DNA from 4 places in the Streptomyces sp. NPDC079020 genome. Region 4 is predicted to be linked to each of the others. Evidence: riboswitches for the same ligand, from Rfam matches in the RefSeq annotation. Region 4 holds a riboswitch; each other region holds the start of a gene.
What was found. Region 4 has a riboswitch for cobalamin ahead of metE (5-methyltetrahydropteroyltriglutamate--homocysteine S-methyltransferase). Riboswitches for the same ligand answer to the same signal wherever they lie in the genome.

Region 1 (4,392 bases), on a different contig from region 4:
GCGTGCACCGCGTGGGTGTGCACGACGGCTGCCGCGTCGCTGTTGCGGTAGACCGCCAGGTGGAGGGGGAGTTCGCTGGTCGGGGCGAGATCGCCGAGGACCCGGCGCCCTTCGAGGTCGACGCCGACCACGTCCGTCGGGCCGAGCCGGTCGTAGGGCACCCCGCTGGGGGTGACCAGGACGGTCCCGCCGACACGTGCCGAGACATTGCCCGAGGTCCCGACGACCAGCCCGTCGGCCGCGGACCGGCGGGCGGTGTCGACCACGCCCCGCCAGGCCCGTTCGATCGCTTCTTCCCGAGGCTGACCGCTCACGCTCATGCGGGGCACCCTAAGGGCTGCGCCGGGGCGGCGGGGGTGATACCGGGCGCCGGGTGACCGGAATCTCTTCCGGGTGAAAAAACGCGTCCTCAAATGTTCACCAAGGCCCGGCAAAGCGCAGTCCTCGTACCGCCCCAGGTGCGTCGTTCCACCTCGCGAGCAGACAAGCGGAGGGGATCCAATCCGCTTGGAGTCACCACAGCGCCCCGCCCAGTTCATCTTCCGTTCACCCAGGTTGCCTACGGTCCACGAGCCACTGACGTCGAACGATTGCCTGGGTAAATGGAACACATCACGCTGCTGCTCGCGATTGTGATCGTGACAGCTCTCGTGTTCGATTTCACGAACGGTTTCCACGACACCGCCAACGCGATGGCCACCACCATCTCGACCGGCGCCCTGAAGCCCAAGACAGCGGTGGCGATGTCCGCCGTTCTCAACCTGATCGGCGCGTTCCTGTCGGTGGAGGTCGCCAAGACGATCTCCGGCGGGATCGTCAACGAGGACGGCCTCAGAACCGAGGTCATCTTCGCGGCGCTCGTCGGCGCCATCCTGTGGAATCTGCTGACCTGGCTGGTCGGCCTGCCCTCCAGTTCCTCGCACGCCCTGTTCGGCGGCCTCATCGGCGCCGCGGTCATGTCGGCGGGCTGGTCCTCGATCAATGGCGGCACCGTCGTCACCAAGGTGCTGCTGCCCGCCATCGCCGCGCCGGTCGTCGCCGGTCTCGCCGCGCTGCTGGCCACGAAGCTGACGTACCGCATCGGGCGCAAGGTCACCGATGAGGGACAGCTGAAGTCGACCGCCAAGGGCTACCGGGCCGGGCAGATCGCCTCGGCCGGTCTCGTCTCGCTCGCCCACGGCACCAACGACGCGCAGAAGACGATGGGCATCATCACCCTGGCCCTGGTCACCGGCGGCGTCCTCGCCCCCGGCTCCAACCCGCCGGTCTGGGTCATCGTCTCCGCCGGTGTCGCCATCGCCCTGGGCACGTACCTCGGCGGCTGGCGCATCATCCGCACCATGGGCAGCGGCCTGACCGACCTCAAGCCGCCGCAGGGCTTCGCCGCCCAGACCAGTGCGGCCACCGTCATCCTGGCCTCCTCCCACCTCGGCTTCTCGCTCTCCACCACCCAGTCCTGCTCCGGCGCCGTGATGGGCGCGGGCCTCGGCCGTCAGGGGGGCGTGGTCCGCTGGTCCACGGCCACCCGGATGTTCGTCGCCTGGGGACTGACCCTGCCGGCCGCGGGCCTGGTCGGCGCGGGCGCGGAGTTCCTGACCAAGCAGGGCGGCTGGGGCGTCGGCGTCGTCGCCGTCCTGCTCGTCGCGGGCTCCGGCGCCATCTGGCTGCTGTCGCGCCGCAAGCCGGTCGACCACACCAACGTCACCGGCGGCGGCCCGGAGGACGAGCCTGCGGGCGTCGTCACCACGGCCATCGCCGCCGTCACCCCGCCGCCCGTCGGCACCACGGGTCCCGACCTCACGTCCACCATCCCGGCTCCGGCCGGTACGCCCGCCGATCCGGCGCGGCCCGCCACGGTGTAAGGACAGATCCGTATGAACATCGACTGGGCAGCTCTCGCCTCCGTCTTCGGCGTCAGCCTCGTGGTCACCGTGGCGCTGGTCGGCCTCTTCACCCTCGGCATCGTCGGCCTCTCCAAGCAGGCGTCGACGGCGCGGAACGGCGCCTCCGGCGGCTCGTTCACCCCGGCCCGCGCCGGCGCGTACCTCTGCTTCGCGCTGTGCGCGGCGGCGGTCACGTACGGGATCTATCTGATCGTCGCCTGACCGGAACACCGCACCTCCACCGGGCCGGACACACACTGTGTGTCCGGCCCGGTGTGCGTCTGCGCACACTGCGGCTCCGCAGGTCAACGGCAAGTTGACGGGCGTTCTCACAGCGTGGTGGACTGCCGGAGCCGTTTACGGCGACAGCAGAGGAAGCCGGTGCGAATCCGGCGCGGTCCCGCCACTGTCACCGGGGAGCAGTCCCCCATCGGAAGTCACGGTCCGCCCACGCGGACTGGAAGGCCGGGGGAACTGCGGATCCGGAAGCCAGGAGACTCTCGTCGCCGGTCACGTCGAACCAGGGCGCGGACCCTGAGTGAGGACATACGCCATGCCTGGCTGCCGTGCGCCGGAACCTGTGTCACCCCTTGCGGGAACCTCCCGTACCCCGGCCGGCTGAGCCATGCGTGCCGACCGCATCTTCGCGTACGGCGCCACGGCCGGCCTGATCGCCGACTCCCTGCTCGGTGACCCCCGCCGGGGACATCCCGTGGCCGGATTCGGCCGGGCCGCGGCAAGGGCCGAACGCCTGCTCTGGCGCGACCACCGCGGATGGGGCGCCCTGCACACCCTCGTCTGCGCCGGCGGCGCCGTGGGGGCCGCCGCGCTGGCCGCCCGCGCCGTACGGGACCGCCCCGCCCTGGCCGTCGCGCTGACCGCCGCCACCACCTGGTCCGTGATCGGCGGTACGTCGCTGGGCCGTGAGGCGCGCGCCGTCTCCGGTGCGCTCGCCGCCGGGGACCTCGACGTGGCCCGGGAACGGCTGCCCCATCTGTGCGGCCGCGACCCCCACTCGCTGGACGGGCAGCAGATCGCCCGCGCCGTGGTCGAGTCCGTCGCCGAGAACACCTCGGACGCCGTCGTCGGCGCCCTCGTCTGGGGCGCTCTGGGCGGGGTCCCCGGGCTCGTCGGCTTCCGGGCCGTCAACACGCTGGACGCCATGGTCGGCCACAGGTCGCCCCGCTACCGGCGTTACGGCTGGGCCTCGGCCCGCCTGGACGACCTGGCGGGCGGGCCGGGAGCCCGGCTGACGGCCGCGCTGGCCGTGGTGGCCGGAGGACGGCCCCGTGCGGCCGTACGGGCCTGGCGGGCCGACGCGGGCAGCCATCCGAGCCCTAACGCGGGGCCGGTGGAGGCCGCGTTCGCGGGGGCTCTCGGCGTACGGCTCGGCGGGACCCTGGCGTACGCCGGGCGGGTCGAGCACCGGCCCGTGCTCAACGGGGCGGCCGGCCGGGCCGTGGAGAGCGCCGACATCGAACGGGCGGTACGGCTGTCGCGCCGGGTGGGCGCGCTGGCCCTGGGCGTATGCGTGGCGGGCCGGCTGCTCGCGGGACGGAGAGCGAAATGAGCGGCGGACTCCTGGTCGCCGGGACCACCTCGGACGCGGGCAAGAGCGTCGTCACGGCAGGGATCTGCCGGTGGCTCGTACGCCGGGGCGTGAAGGTCGCGCCGTTCAAGGCGCAGAACATGTCGCTCAACTCGTTCGTCACCCGCGAGGGCGCGGAGATCGGGCGCGCCCAGGCGATGCAGGCCCAGGCCGCCCGGGTCGAGCCGTCCGCGCTGATGAACCCGGTGCTGCTCAAGCCCGGCGGCGACCGCTCCAGCCAGGTCGTCCTGATGGGGAAGCCGGTCGGTGAGATGAGCGCCCGCGGCTACCACGGGGGACGGCAGGAAGCCCTCCTCGGGACGGTCGTGGACTGCCTGGAACAGCTTCGGGGCACGTATGACGCCGTGATCTGCGAGGGGGCGGGCAGTCCTGCCGAGATCAATCTGCGGCGCACCGACATCGTGAACATGGGCATAGCCCGCGCCGCGCGCTTCCCCGTGCTGGTCGTCGGGGACATCGACCGCGGCGGCGTCTTCGCCTCGTTCTTCGGTACGACGGCGCTGCTGAGCGCCGAGGACCAGTCACTGGTCGCCGGCTATCTCGTCAACAAGTTCCGCGGCGATGTCTCGCTGCTGGAGCCGGGCCTGGACATGCTGTACGGGCTGACGGGGCGGCGGACCTACGGGGTGCTGCCGTTCGCGCACGGGCTGGGCATCGACGAGGAGGACGGCCTGCGCGTCTCGATGCGCGGAGCCGTACGGGAGTCGGTCGTCGCGCCGCCGCACGGCGAGGACGTGCTGCGGGTGGCGGTGTGTGCCCTGCCGCTGATGTCGAACTTCACCGATGTGGACGCGCTGGCCGCCGAGCCGGGCGTGGTGGTGCGGTTCGTGGACCGGGCGGAGGAGCTGGCCGACGCGGACCTGGTGATCGTGCCCGGCACGCGCGGCACCGTGCGGGCAC
Region 2 (4,392 bases), on a different contig from region 4:
AGCGTCAGCACGAGGTTGTTGGAGACGATGGAGTCACCGGTCGCGAAGAACGCCACCAGCCGGCCGATCATGTGCTGTTCGCCGGGGGAGAGCTTGGCGAGGTCGGCGACGTCGGAGTGGAGGTCGACCTCCTCGACCGTCCAGGTGTTCTTGATCGCGTCCCGGTAGCGCTCGTAGAAGTCCGGGTAGCGCATCGGGCGCAGGGTCAGTTCGAAACCCGGGTCGAGCAGGTTCTTGTTCTCGCTGGAGCTCATTACTGACAGGCCTCGCAGGACTCGGGGTTTTCCAGGGAGCAGGCGATGGCGTCCGCGTCGGGAGCCTGGGCCTGCTGTACGGGGACGGGGGCGGCGGCGGACGCCTGGCCGGACGCGGCACGGGCGATCCGGGTCGCCGGGCGCGAACGCAGGTAGTACGTCGTCTTCAGCCCCTGCTTCCAGGCGTACGCGTACATCGAGGAGAGCTTGCCGATCGTCGGCGTCTCCAGGAACAGGTTCAGCGACTGGCTCTGGTCGAGGAACGGCGTACGCGCCGCCGCCATGTCGATCAGTCCGCGCTGCGGGATCTCCCACGCGGTGCGGTACAGCGCCCGCACCTCCTCGGGGATCCAGGCGAAGCCCTGCACCGAGCCGCTCGCCTCGCGCAGCGCCTCGCGGGTCCGGGCGTCCCACACGCCCAGCTGCTTGAGCTCGTCCACCAGATAGGCGTTGACCTGGAGGAACTCACCGCTCAGCGTCTCGCGCTTGAACAGGTTGGAGACCTGCGGCTCGATGCACTCGTACACCCCGGCGATCGAGGCGATCGTGGCGGTCGGCGCGATCGCCAGGAGCAGCGAGTTGCGCATCCCGGTCCGGGCGACGCGGGCGCGCAGGGCGTCCCAGCGCTCCGGCCAGTTCAGCTCGGTGTCGTAGTGGTCGGGGTGCAGCACTCCGCGCGCCGCCCGGGTCTCGGACCAGGCGGGCAGCGGACCCGACCGCTCGGCGAGGTCGCAGGACGCCTCGTACGCGGCGAGCATGATGCGCTCGGAGATCTTCGTGGACAGGGCCCGCGCCGCGGGGGAGTCGAAGGGCAGCCGCAGCTGGAAGAAGACGTCCTGGAGACCCATCGCGCCCAGGCCCACCGGCCGCCAGCGGGCGTTGGAGCGCCCGGCCTGCTCGGTCGGGTAGAAGTTGATGTCGACGACCCGGTCCAGGAAGGTCACGGCGGTACGCACGGTGGCGTCCAGCCGCTCCCAGTCGATGGACCCGTCCGCCACGAACGACCCCAGGTTGACCGAGCCCAGATTGCAGACGGCCGTCTCGCCGTCGTCGGTCACTTCGAGGATCTCGGTGCACAGGTTCGACGAGTGGACGACGCGGCCCGGCTCGGCGGTCTGGTTGGCGGTCCGGTTGGAGGCGTCCTTGAACGTCATCCAGCCCTGGCCGGTCTGCGCGAGCGTACGCATCATCCGGCCGTACAGGTCCCGCGCGGGCATCGACTTGCGGGCCAGCCCCCTGGCCTCCGCCGCGCGGTACGCGGCGTCGAACTCGTCGCCCCACAGGTCGACCAGCTCGGGCACATCGGCGGGCGAGAACAGCGACCACCGGCCGTCCGCGTCGACCCGGCGCATGAACTCGTCCGGGATCCAGTGCGCCAGGTTGAGGTTGTGCGTACGCCGCTGGTCCTCGCCCGTGTTGTCGCGGAGCTCCAGGAACTCCTCGATGTCCGCGTGCCAGGTCTCCAGGTAGACGGCGGCGGCGCCCTTGCGGCGGCCGCCCTGGTTGACCGCGGCGACCGAGGCGTCGAGCGTCTTCAGGAACGGCACGATGCCGTTGGAGTGCCCGTTGGTGCCCCGGATCAGCGAACCGCGGGCGCGGATGCGGGAGTACGAGAGACCGATGCCGCCCGCGTGCTTGGAGAGCCGCGCCACCTGGTGGTAGCGGTCGTAGATCGAGTCCAGCTCGTCCTTGGGCGAGTCCAGCAGATAGCAGGAGGACATCTGCGGGTGCCGGGTGCCGGAGTTGAAGAGGGTGGGGGAGGAGGGCAGATAGTCCAGCCGGCTCATCAGCCCGTACAGCGCGGCGACCTCGTCCAGCGCGCGCACGCTCTCGTCCTCGGCCAGCCCCGAGGCGACCCGCAGCATGAAGTGCTGCGGGGTCTCGATGACCTGCCGGGTGTGCGGGTGGCGCAGCAGATAGCGGCTGTGCAGCGTACGGAGCCCGAAGTAGCCGAAGCGGTCGTCCGCGCCGTCGGCCAGCGACCGCTCGACCATCGCGTCGAGCGCGGCAGCGTGGAGGGCCACGAACCGCGCGGTGCGGTCGGCGATCAGGCCCTCGCGGTGCCCCACGGCGACCGAGGCGGAGAACGACACCGCGCCCTGGCCCGCCGCCTCGCCCGCGATGGAGCGGGTCAGCAGCCGGGCGGCGAGCCGGGAGTAGGCGGGGTCCTCGGAGATCAGCCCCGCGGCCGCCTCGGTGGCCAGCGAACGCAGCTCCGCCTCGTCCGACCGGGCGTTGCGGCCGCGCAGCGCGGCGGCGGCGACCCGTCCGGGATCGGTGTCGGGAAGATCGACGGTGAGGTCCGTCAGGGTCCGCAGCAGTGCGGTTCCCGGTGCGTCGGTCGTGGACTCCGTCGGTTCGGCTGCGGCGGCGGCTGAAACCGGATCGGCTGGCGCGATGGTCACGGGGATTTCCCTCGCTCGGCTGGGGGCCGGCGGGGAACGGGGGCAGCCGGACAGCACGATGCCCGGAACGGGGCAGCACTGCCTACGGCGTCCACCGGCCCATCCGCGAGGCCCGGACGTCTGGGCGTCCGGTTCGGTCGAGCCGGACGCGCTGTCGACAGGTCGTCGGACTTCGGGTGTGCAAAAGCACACTGAATACACCGTTGCGGGACAGTTCCGGATTCGCACCGGATTCCCCTGCGGCGACAGCGAGCACGAGCATACATGTGGGGGCCGCCCGATGAGGCAGCCCCTACATGTTGTGTCGCGAGGGGTGTTGGGCCCTAGGGGGAATGTGGGCCGGTGGGGTGAGCGGGGGCACGGCGGGAAGGGGCTCCGGGCCCGCTCCCCACCCGTTCCGGGCCCGTACGGCGTGCTCTGCCGGCAGCCGGTTCCCTCAGCCGCTCGCTCCCACCTCGTTGTTCGGGGCCCCGTCGCCGACCGGTGGCAGGTCGCCGCGTTCGACGGGACCCGCGCCGGGTGCCTGCCCCGCCGGGGGCAGGATCTCGTCGAGTTCACGGTCGTCCGCGCGGTGCGCCGCCTCGGAGGCCGCGCGCAGGGTGTCGCGGTCGACCTCGTCGCGGGCTCCGCCGACCCGGACGACGACCTCGCCCTCCGCGCGGGCGTACTCATGGCCCTCCGGCGTCGAGCGGTACCAGTTCTCCCCGTCCCGCTCACAGGCCGCCGGTGTGCCCGGGCCCCCGCCGGGCAGCGGGCCCGCCGCGCAGTTCGCCGCCGTCAGCGTGCCGCGCTCCACGGAGAGCTGGACGCGCTTGCCGCCCGCCGCCACGTAGAAGCTCCCGAAGCCGTCGTCGCCCAGGACGCCGACGGACTGCCGGGCCAGGGCGTACCCGGGGACCTCGGTCACATAGACATGGCCGGTGGTGGTCTGGATGGCCGCGGCCCTGGCCTCCAGCGCGGCCCGGCCGGGCACCGGGGCGGAGGGGGCCGCGGCCCCGGGGCCGTCCGCGTCGGGGCCGGGGGCCTGCTCCGTGCCGCAGGCCGCGAGCGTCAGCACCAGCAGCACGGGCCACAGCCCGGGGAGCGGGGAACGAGGAATCATGCCCGCATCCTCGCGTACGGTGACCGCGGTGCACAGCCGGGGAACGGGGCGGGCCGCCGCGCCTCCCGGGGAGACACGACGGCCCGCGCACCCGCGGTTCCGGCCGGTCAGTGACCGCTCGGCGCGCCCACCGTGGCCGGCGGCAGCTCCGCCTTGACGCCCGGGTCGCCCACATCCGCCGTGTAGTCGGCCGGCGAGGTCTCGTCGATGCCCGCCGGGGCCTTCAGCGCGTTCAGGACGAGGGTCAGGACGATCACGACCATCACGTTCAGCACGAAGGCCGTCAGACCGATGTAGCCGATCTCGCCGATTCCCGGAATCTCCTTCGAGGAGCCGCCGAAGTGCTTCTGGGTGGGGCTCGCCACGCCGTACGCGGCGAGCGTTCCGTACGCCATGCCGGCCGCCCAGCCCGCGAGCAGCGCCCAGCGGTGGAACCAGCGGGTGAACAGCCCGCCGACCAGGGCGGGCATGGTCTGGAGGATCCAGATGCCGCCGAGCAGCTGGAAGTTGATCGCGACCGTCTTGTCCATGGTGAGGACGAAGACCAGGGCCCCGACCTTGACCAGGAGCGAGACGACCTTGGAGACCTTGGTCTCCTGGGCGGGGGTGGCGTCGGGTTTCAGGAAGTCCT
Region 3 (4,392 bases), on a different contig from region 4:
CACGAGCCGGTTGGTGGTGAGGCCGGATCCGCCGCGGGCCAGGGTGTAGACGAGCAGGAGTGAGGCGAGCGCGCCCGCGAAGGCGGCGGCCGGGATGGTGACGGTGGTGGCGAGGCCCGCGCCGACGCCGAGGACGATCACGAGGACCGCTCCGGTGGAGGCTCCGGAGGAGACGCCCAGGAGGAACGGGTCGGCGAGCGGATTGCGCACGAGCGCCTGGAGGACGGTGCCGACCACGGCGAGTCCGGCGCCGACGACGACGCCGAGCAGGACCCGGGGCAGCCGGACGTCGAGGACGATCGTACGGAACGGGCTCGGGCCGGCCCGCCCGGTCAGGATGTCCAGGACCTGGCCGGGCGGGATGCGGACGGAGCCGAGGGCGAGCGCGGCGAGGACGGCGGCCCCGAGGACGACGGCGAGGGCGCCGAGGACCAGGGCGCAGCGCAGCCGGCGCGGCGCGGCTGGGGTGCGGCAGCTCACGGTGCGGTGGCCGGGTCCGTGGCTTCCTTCGTGGGTGAGTCCCCGGGTATCTCCGGGTGCAGCTGGGCGGCGAGCTTGCCGACCGCCGCGGGGGCGCGCACGCCGAGCACCGCGTCGGAGAGCGGGAGGACGGCGAAGCGCTTGTTCCTGATCGCGGGGACGTCGGCGAGTGCCGGGTCCTCCAGGAGGCGCTTCTTCTTCTGGGCGACGGTGGTGGAGCCGTAGTCGTAGATGACGATGACGTCGGGCTTGCGTGCGACGACGTTCTCCCACGAGGCGTCGCCGAACGGCTTGTCGAGGTCGGCGAAGACATTGCGGCCGCCGGCCCGGGTGATCAGCTCGTTGCCGATGCCCTTGCCGCCCGCGGTGAACGCGGTCTTGTCGCCGCTGTCGTAGACGAAGACGGAGACCGGCCGGGCGGACTTGAGCCGCTCGGCCGCGGCGGCGTTGGCGGCCTTCGCCTCCTCGATCCACGCGTCGGCGCGCGCAACGACGCCGAAGGTGCGGCCGACCTCGCGGACCTCCTGGTAGAGGGTCTCCATCGCGGTCGCGTCCCTGGCGCAGTACTCGGTGTTGAGCCGGGTGTCGATGCCGGACTTCTTCAGCGCCTCGCGGCTGCGGCCGTCGCCCGCGGTGAACGCGGTGGAGTAGCCGCCGTAGACGAAGTCGGGGTCGGCGGCGAGCAGCTTCTCGTACGAGGGGTACTCCCCGGCCAGGACCGGGATGGCCTCGTACCGGTCCTCGTACTCCGGCAGGACCTTGTCGTCGAGGTAGGCGGTGCCGACCATGGACTTGGCGAGCCCCAGTTCCAGCATCACTTCGGTGACGTGCTGGTTCATGGTGACGGCACGCTTCGGCGGCGCCTTGTACGTCGTGGTGACACCGCAGTTCGTGACGGTGTACGGGAAGCCCTCGGCGGAGGGTCCGGTGGCCTCGGCCGAGCCCGCGGAGCCGTTGTCGGCGTCCGTGGCGGAGCAGGCGGTGAGGGCGAGCGGGAGCAGCACGGCGGCGGCTATGAGCGCGGGGGTGCGCCGGGACATGGCAGGGCCTCTCCGGGGGATTTCCGCGTCCCCTGGTCGGTGCGAGAAGGCGGCAGGCCAGTTCCTGACTGCCGAGCCCCGGTCCTGGTGGACGGGGTTCGGTCACAGTGGCGGGACCGTGCCGGACTTGCACCGGCTTCCTGGTTCCTGCCGCCCCTTGGGTCTGGGTGCAGTGTGCCAGACCTGATCGCGACGCAGGCGGGGCGACCCTCGGCGGGTGTCCCCTCGGGCGTCCTTCAGCAGGCGTCGACGACCTTGACGTCCTCTTCGGTGATCTCGCCGTCCACGATGCGGAACGAGCGGAACTGGAAGGGGCCCGCGTCGTCGGTGTCCGCGGTGGAGACGAGGACGTAGTGGGCGCCGGGTTCGTTGGCGTACGTCACATCGGTGCGGGAGGGGTAGGCCTCGGTCGCCGTGTGCGAGTGGTAGATGATCACGGGCTCCTCGTCGCGGTCGTCCAGGTCGCGGTAGAGCTTGAGGAGGTCGGCCGAGTCGAACTCGTAGAACGTGGGCGAGCGGGCGGCGTTGAGCATGGGGATGAAACGTTCGGGCCGTCCCGTTCCGGCCGGTCCCGCGACGACTCCGCACGCCTCGTCGGGGTGGTCCGCGCGGGAGTGGGCCACGATCCGGTCGTGGAGCTCCTTGGTGATGGTCAGCATGGCGCCCAGGATAGGACCGGCCTCCCGGGCAACGGACCCGCCCGTACCGGGGAGTGGTACGGGCGGGTCCGCATGCCGGACGCTCCGGCTCGGGCGGCCGCGGGTGTCAGCTCTTGATGAACGCCGTGTTGCCGGGGTTGCGGGCCTTGAGCACCAGATACGAGACGCCGAGGATCAGGGCCCAGACCGGTGCGCAGTACAGCGAGACCCGGGCGTCCTTGTCGATGGCCATCATCACGACGACCATGCCGATGAAGCCGAGCGCGAAGACGCTGGTGTACGGGGCTCCGGGCGCCTTGAAGGCGGACTGCGGGAGCACCCCCCGGTCGGCCAGCGCGCGGAAGCGGAGCTGGCAGAGCAGGATCATGACCCAGGCCCACATGCCGGAGATGGTCGCGAAGGAGACGACGTAGTTGAACGCCTCGCTCGGCCACTGGTAGTTGATCCAGACGCCGACGAGCATCAGCGCGGCCGAGAACGTGGTGCCGGCGAACGGCAGGCCGTTCCTCGTCAGCCTGGTGAAGGCCTTCGGGCCCTGCCCGTTGAGCGCCAGGTCACGCAGCATGCGGCCGGTGGAGTACATCCCGGAGTTGCAGGAGGAGAGCGCCGCGGTCAGGACGACGAAGTTGACGATCGCCGCCCCCGCCACGAGGCCCATCTCCTCGAAGGTCTTCACGAACGGCGAGACGCCCGGCTTGAACGTGCTCCACGGCACCACCGAGAGGATCATGATCAGCGCGCCGACGTAGAAGACGGCGATGCGCCACGGCACGGTGTTGATGGCCTTGGGCAGGACGGTCGTGGGGTCCTTGGACTCGCCCGCGGTGACGCCGACGAGTTCGACGGCGAGGAAGGCGAACATCACGATCTGGAGGGTCATCAGCGTGCCGGTGATGCCCGAGGGGAAGAATCCGCCGTCGTTCCAGAGATTGGCGACGGTCGCGTTGTCGGCGGCGTCGGAGAAGCCGATCGTGAGGACTCCGGCGCAGATCAGGATCATGCCGATGATCGCGGTGACCTTGACCATCGAGAACCAGAACTCCAGCTCACCGAAGAGCTTCACGGAGATGAGGTTGGCGCCGTACAGAATGAAGGTGAAGACGAGTGCCGACAGCCACTGCGGAATGTTCCACCAGTACGTCATATAGGTGGCGGCGGCGGTGACTTCGGTGATTCCGGTGAAGACCCAGAAGAGCCAGTACGTCCATCCGGTCACGAACCCGAAGAACGGGCCGAGGAATTCCCGCGCGTACTCCGAGAAGGAGCCGGAGACCGGGCGGTACATGAGGAGTTCGCCCAGGGCCCGCATGATGAAGAAGATGACCAGGCCCGCGATCGCGTAGGCCAGGATGAGGCTGGGACCGGCCCGGTCGATGGCTTTGCCCGCACCGAGGAAAAGCCCGGTGCCGATGGCTCCGCCGATGGCGATCATCTGGATCTGGCGGGCACCCAGGCCGCGCCGGTATCCCTCGCCGCTGTTTCCGGCACCCTCGGCATCGTCGCCTGCGTGCCCCTTGTCGACCTGTGCCGATGTCATGTGGTGCGCCTTTCTCCACGCCGATCCGCGCCTTCACAGGCGACGGATCAGTTCCTGATCCCCCCGGATATGGATGGAGTGCCGTCGGCGTTCGGCCGACTTGTAGCGCCCCCGGGAACAGGGATGGCGTCCCCGGGTGGTCGTGAAGATTTATCACGGGCTCCCGGGCGACCCACGGGACATTGTGTGGCGCACACCACAGGAAAAAGCGGACAAGAGTTTCCAGCCGCTGCAAAGTCGACTGTTCGGGTGACGTGATCGTTATTCCGATTTGAGCGTCCGCTGAGCGAGCGCCCCGCAGAACACACGGCAGGACTCACGGCAGGAAGCGCGGCAGGATGCCCCGCGGGACGCGCCGAAGGGCCGCCCCGCGGGACAGCTCCGCAGGACGGCCCTTCGCGTCCGGATTACGGCATCAGCGTCTCGACGAGCGTCTCCTGGAGCGCGCCCAGCCAGAGATAGGCCATCACCATCGGCTTGCGCGGGTCGCTGTCGGAGAGGCGGTAGAGCGAACCCTCCTGCCCCTCGTCCTCGTCGGACACCTCCAGCCGGGTGCCGATGGTGAGCCGCAGGTCGTTCAGGGCGCCGAGCCAGTTGCGGCACTCGTCGGCGGTGAGCGTGAGCACGGCACCGCCCTCCCCCACGGGTGAGAGCCCGTCCAGGGTGCGTACGACGG
Region 4 (4,392 bases):
TCCCCGAACTCGGCGTAACACATGTGCGTGTGGATCTGGGTGTCCGGGCGTACGCCGCTCGTGGTGAGGCGGAACGCCTCGGTGGCCCAGGCCAGGTAGGCGCCGCGGTCGGCGGCGCGCAGCGGCAGTGTCTCGCGCAGTGCGGGCTCGTCGACCTGGATCACCGAGGTGCCCGCGGCTTCCAGGTCGGTGACCTCGTCGCGCAGGGCGAGGGCGACCTGCCGGGCGGTCTCGCCGAGCGGCTGGTCGTCGCGGACGAAGGACCAGGCGAGCATGGTGACCGGGCCGGTGAGCATGCCCTTGACGGGACGGGCCGTCAGCGACTGGGCGTACGCCGTCCAGCGGACCGTCATCGGCTCCGGCCTGGAGATGTCGCCCGCGAGCACCGGCGGCCGGACGTAGCGGGTGCCGTACGACTGCACCCAGCCGTGCTGGGTCGCGAGGCAGCCGGTGAGCTGTTCGGCGAAGTACTGCACCATGTCGTTGCGTTCGGGCTCGCCGTGCACCAGGACATCGAGCCCCGCCTTCTCCTGGAAGGACAGGACCTCCCGGATCTCGTCCCTGATCCGCTCCTCGTACCCGGCGGTGCCGATCCGTCCGGCCCGCAGGTCGGCACGAGCGGTGCGCAGCTCATGGGTCTGCGGGAACGAACCGATGGTCGTCGTCGGCAGCAGCGGGAGCCCGAGGTGCGCGCGCTGGGCGGCGGTCCGCTCCTGGTAGGGCTGCGAGCGCCGCGCGTCCGCGGCGGTGACGGCGGCGGTGCGGGCCCGCACCGCGGGGTCGCTGGTCAGTGCCGATCCGGCGCGGGAGGCGAGGTCGGCGCGGTTCGAGGCGAGTGCGGTGGCGATGGTGTCGGTGCCCTGCTCGAGCCCCCTCGCCAGGACGGCGACCTCCCGCGTCTTCTGCCGGGCGAAGGCGAGCCAGCGGGCAATCTGCGGGTCGATGTCACGCTCGGCGGTGGCGTCCAGCGGTACGTGCAGGAGGGAGCAGGAGGCGGAGACATCCACCCGGTCGGCGAGGCCGAGGAGGGTGCCGAGGGTCGCGAGGGACTTCTCGTAGTCGTTGATCCAGATGTTGCGTCCGCTGACGACGCCCGCGACCAGGCGCTTGCCGGGCAGTCCGCCGGCCGCCGCGAGGTCTTCGAGGTTGGCGGCGCCCGATTCGGTGAAGTCGAGGGCCAGTCCTTCCACCGGCGCCTTGGCCAGCACGCCCAGCGCCTCACCGAGCCGCCCGAAGTACGAGGCGACCAGCAGCTTCGGCCGGTCGGTGGCGGCACCGAGATCGCGGTAGGCGCGGGTGGCGGCGTTCAGTTCGGCAGGGCTGCGGTCCTGGACGAGTGCGGGTTCGTCGACCTGGACCCACTCGGCGCCGGCCGCCCGCAGATCGGCGAGCACCTCGGCGTACACCGGCAGCAGCCGGTCCAGCAGGGTCAGCGGCTCGAAGTCCCCGGGCGCGCCCGGCGCGGGCTTGGCGAGCAGCAGGTAGGTGACGGGGCCGACGAGGACCGGACGGGCGGTGTGTCCGAGCGCGAGGGCTTCCGTCAGCTCGGCGACCTGCTTGGCGGAGTGCGCCGTGAACACCGTGTCCGGGCCCAGCTCGGGGACCAGATAGTGGTAGTTGGTGTCGAACCACTTGGTCATTTCCAGCGGTGCGATGTCCTGGGTGCCGCGGGCCATCGCGAAATAGCCGTCCAGCGCGTCTTCCTCGGCGAGCGCGCGGTGCCGTTCGGGGACCGCTCCGACCATGACGCTGGTGTCCAGTACATGGTCGTAGTACGAGAAATCGCCGGACGGCACTTCATGGATGCCTGCGTCGGCCAGCTGCCGCCAGTTCGAGCGGCGAAGATCCGCCGCGGTCTCCCGGAGGGCGTCCGCGCCGACGCTGCCCTTCCAGTAGCCCTCGACGGCCCTCTTCAGTTCACGGTTCTGTCCCTGGCGGGGGTAGCCGTACACGGTGGCCCGTGCTGCCGCGGCTGCGGGCTTCGCTGTCACAGAACTCTCCTTCGCGAGATGTGTCCTGGATCCCGGGGACGGGACGCGGACGCGAAGGGACGACCGACCGGGCGGACCACATCGCGGAGTTCTGCCGCACGTGCCGCCCGATATGTACGCCGACCCGCCCACGAGGTCACCGGGATCTCCGTACGCGATCGGTCGCGTACGGGCAACGGGCAGGTCTTCGGACTCGCGGGCACATCTGCCGGGGCAGATTCCTACTGGCCGTCGCTTCCCGGATCCGGCCGGATCCAGTGCGTATGACGGCGTTCGTTCCCACTCACCGCTGCGGGGCAGTCCCGGATTCCCACCGGGTTCCCTCTTACGACGCGTCCCGTCCGGCTGACGGGGGCGAACCAGCTGCGTCCGCCACCCTAGGCGACAGACGGCGCCCGCACACCCCCGCCCGGATACCGGGACGCGTGAGGGCGGGGGTGTGCGGGGGAAATGACGGGCACGGTGGAGTGAACGGACACCGGGGCCTGTCGGAACAGCCTTCAGGGCTTGCGCGCCGCTATCCGGTCACCGCGTCGAAGGAGAGCCAGGTACCCATGGGGGCCTGCTGACCCGCCCCGGGAACGGACCAGTCGCAGACACCGTACGGGAAGATCCCCGTCAGCTCCTTGAGCTGGGCGTCGGTCACCGGCACCTGGTAGTCGGTGCTGACCACGGGACGCTTGCGGCACTTGACTATGTCGTTGGCCACATCGGCTCCGGCGACCATCCGCGGCGATGTCCACACCGGGTAGAGCGTGTTGCACTCGGTGTTGCCGATGCCTTCCACCTGGGGCTCCGAGATCTTCGTCGCCCCGATGCCGCGGGTCCAGCAGGCGTCGTTGAGTCCCTGCGGCCGATTGCGGACGATCTTCTCGATGGGCGCGTCGGCGCCGGGGTCCCCCTTGATGCCGGTGAGCCACTTGTCCATGTCGGCCACCATCCCGGCGAGGGTGAATCCGTGTCCGCTGGAGCGGGTGAGCATGACCTGGTTGGCGTGGGTGCCATTGGCCTTGTCCAGGCGCGCCCGGGTGGAGAAGGAGTGGAAGCGCATGTGCATGTCGCCGGTCGCGGCGTCGTCCGTGTAGTCGCGGTAGTCGATGATCGGGATGTCGGCCAGGCCGGCACCGCCGTTCAGCAGGCGGCCCGTGCGGTAGGCGAGCCGAACCGCCTTGAGATCGGCGGCCGTGCGCTGCGCGGCGGGCTTGGCGTCGTCGTCGAGGCCGCCGATGCGCCGGTTCAGGTCGATGAACTGGTCGATGCCGATGGTCCCGTTGTTCAGGGCCTCAAGTCCGTACTGGATACCGGTGTTGTCGAGCGGCCTGCGCGCCTTCCCGGTCTCCGGCACCTCGCCGTAGACGTTCACGGCGTGGCTGTACACATCACAGCGGGCACCGTCGGGGTTGGTGACGGGGTGGTAGCGCTGCGCCACGGGCAGCTGGGCCGGGCAGTACACCGTGGGGTCGATCCGGCCGGCGGCCCGTGCCAGGCTGCCGATGCTCTCCCACTTACCGAACCCGGAGACCGCCCGCTGCTGCTCCTGGGTGAACGCGTCCGGCGCGACATTCTTGAAGTAGTGGTTCAGGAGCTGGGCGTCGCTGAGCGTCTGGATCGTCCCGAAGCCGACGTCGGGGAAGCTGCAGCCGGAGAGGATGCCGTCCAGCAGGCCCGGGTAGTTGTCGGCGATCTGGTGGGTCTGGTACGAGCCGCCGGAGCAGCCGTTGCCGATGGTGAAGGCCGGTTCGCCGTACGTCTCCACGAAGCGTTCCTTGACCATGCTCATGGTCTCGGCCGCCAGCACATCGTTGCAGTTGTTGCCGAAGACGTTCAGCGATGACGAGGCGACGCCATAACCCTTGCTCAGGTACGTGTCGTTCATGATGCCGACGGTGTTGCGGCCCTGGACGTACCAGCCGCCGTTGCAGCCCCCGCCGAATCCGTACACGAGGCGCCCGTTCCAGCCCGGCCCGCGCTCCAGCGGGTCGGGGGCGGGGGACAGCGGGTCGTGCAGCACGGCCGTCTCGTAGATGCCCCGGTTGATGGTGCCGGTCTCGACGCGGACGATGTACGGCACCTTGTTGCCCGCGCTCGTCGTGGCGGTCGCCAGGTCGGCGGGACGTTCGGCCGTGTCGGGCAGGGCGACGAACTTGCCTGCCGTGGTGCGGTACATGTAGTCGACGCGGGTCTCGACGGAGCAGTCCTCGTCGGTCGGCGGCCCGAGGGTGACGCCGGTGGCCGTCTTGAACTCGGCGGTGTCACAGATGAACGGCTGCTCGTGCGGCCCGGCGAACACCGGCCCGGTGATGGGGTGGTTCTTCAGGGTCAGCTGCCCGGCGTCCGCGCCCTGGGCCGTGGCCGTGAGCAGGTTGTCACCCGTGGACAGCTCCTTCACCACGCCCATGAC

Region 1: linked by a shared signal. The riboswitch ahead of ACIGJO_RS00295 (cobalamin biosynthesis protein) and the one ahead of metE (5-methyltetrahydropteroyltriglutamate--homocysteine S-methyltransferase) in region 4 are both predicted to bind cobalamin.
Region 2: linked by a shared signal. The riboswitch ahead of ACIGJO_RS06000 (ribonucleoside-diphosphate reductase subunit alpha) and the one ahead of metE (5-methyltetrahydropteroyltriglutamate--homocysteine S-methyltransferase) in region 4 are both predicted to bind cobalamin.
Region 3: linked by a shared signal. The riboswitch ahead of ACIGJO_RS19730 (ABC transporter substrate-binding protein) and the one ahead of metE (5-methyltetrahydropteroyltriglutamate--homocysteine S-methyltransferase) in region 4 are both predicted to bind cobalamin.

The regions. Positions count from the first base shown of each region.
Region 1 is NZ_JBITUB010000001.1:52,052-56,443, forward strand. Features, by position in the region: gene ACIGJO_RS00280 (class II aldolase/adducin family protein) at 1-320, opposite strand, end outside; gene ACIGJO_RS00285 (inorganic phosphate transporter) at 603-1,862, shown strand; gene ACIGJO_RS00290 (hypothetical protein) at 1,875-2,105, shown strand; cobalamin riboswitch at 2,254-2,383, shown strand; gene ACIGJO_RS00295 (cobalamin biosynthesis protein) at 2,509-3,453, shown strand; gene ACIGJO_RS00300 (cobyric acid synthase) at 3,450-4,392, shown strand, end outside.
Region 2 is NZ_JBITUB010000002.1:462,907-467,298, reverse strand. Features, by position in the region: gene ACIGJO_RS06005 (ribonucleotide-diphosphate reductase subunit beta) at 1-254, opposite strand, end outside; gene ACIGJO_RS06000 (ribonucleoside-diphosphate reductase subunit alpha) at 254-2,659, opposite strand; cobalamin riboswitch at 2,805-2,934, opposite strand; gene ACIGJO_RS05995 (hypothetical protein) at 3,096-3,761, opposite strand; gene mctP (monocarboxylate uptake permease MctP) at 3,869-4,392, opposite strand, start outside.
Region 3 is NZ_JBITUB010000008.1:381,151-385,542, forward strand. Features, by position in the region: gene ACIGJO_RS19725 (FecCD family ABC transporter permease) at 1-480, opposite strand, end outside; gene ACIGJO_RS19730 (ABC transporter substrate-binding protein) at 477-1,520, opposite strand; cobalamin riboswitch at 1,558-1,722, opposite strand; gene ACIGJO_RS19735 (Mov34/MPN/PAD-1 family protein) at 1,757-2,179, opposite strand; gene ACIGJO_RS19740 (amino acid permease) at 2,286-3,716, opposite strand; gene ACIGJO_RS19745 (DUF2017 domain-containing protein) at 4,124-4,392, opposite strand, start outside.
Region 4 is NZ_JBITUB010000012.1:213,757-218,148, reverse strand. Features, by position in the region: gene metE (5-methyltetrahydropteroyltriglutamate--homocysteine S-methyltransferase) at 1-1,991, opposite strand, end outside; cobalamin riboswitch at 2,152-2,370, opposite strand; gene ACIGJO_RS25260 (DUF6351 family protein) at 2,509-4,392, opposite strand, start outside.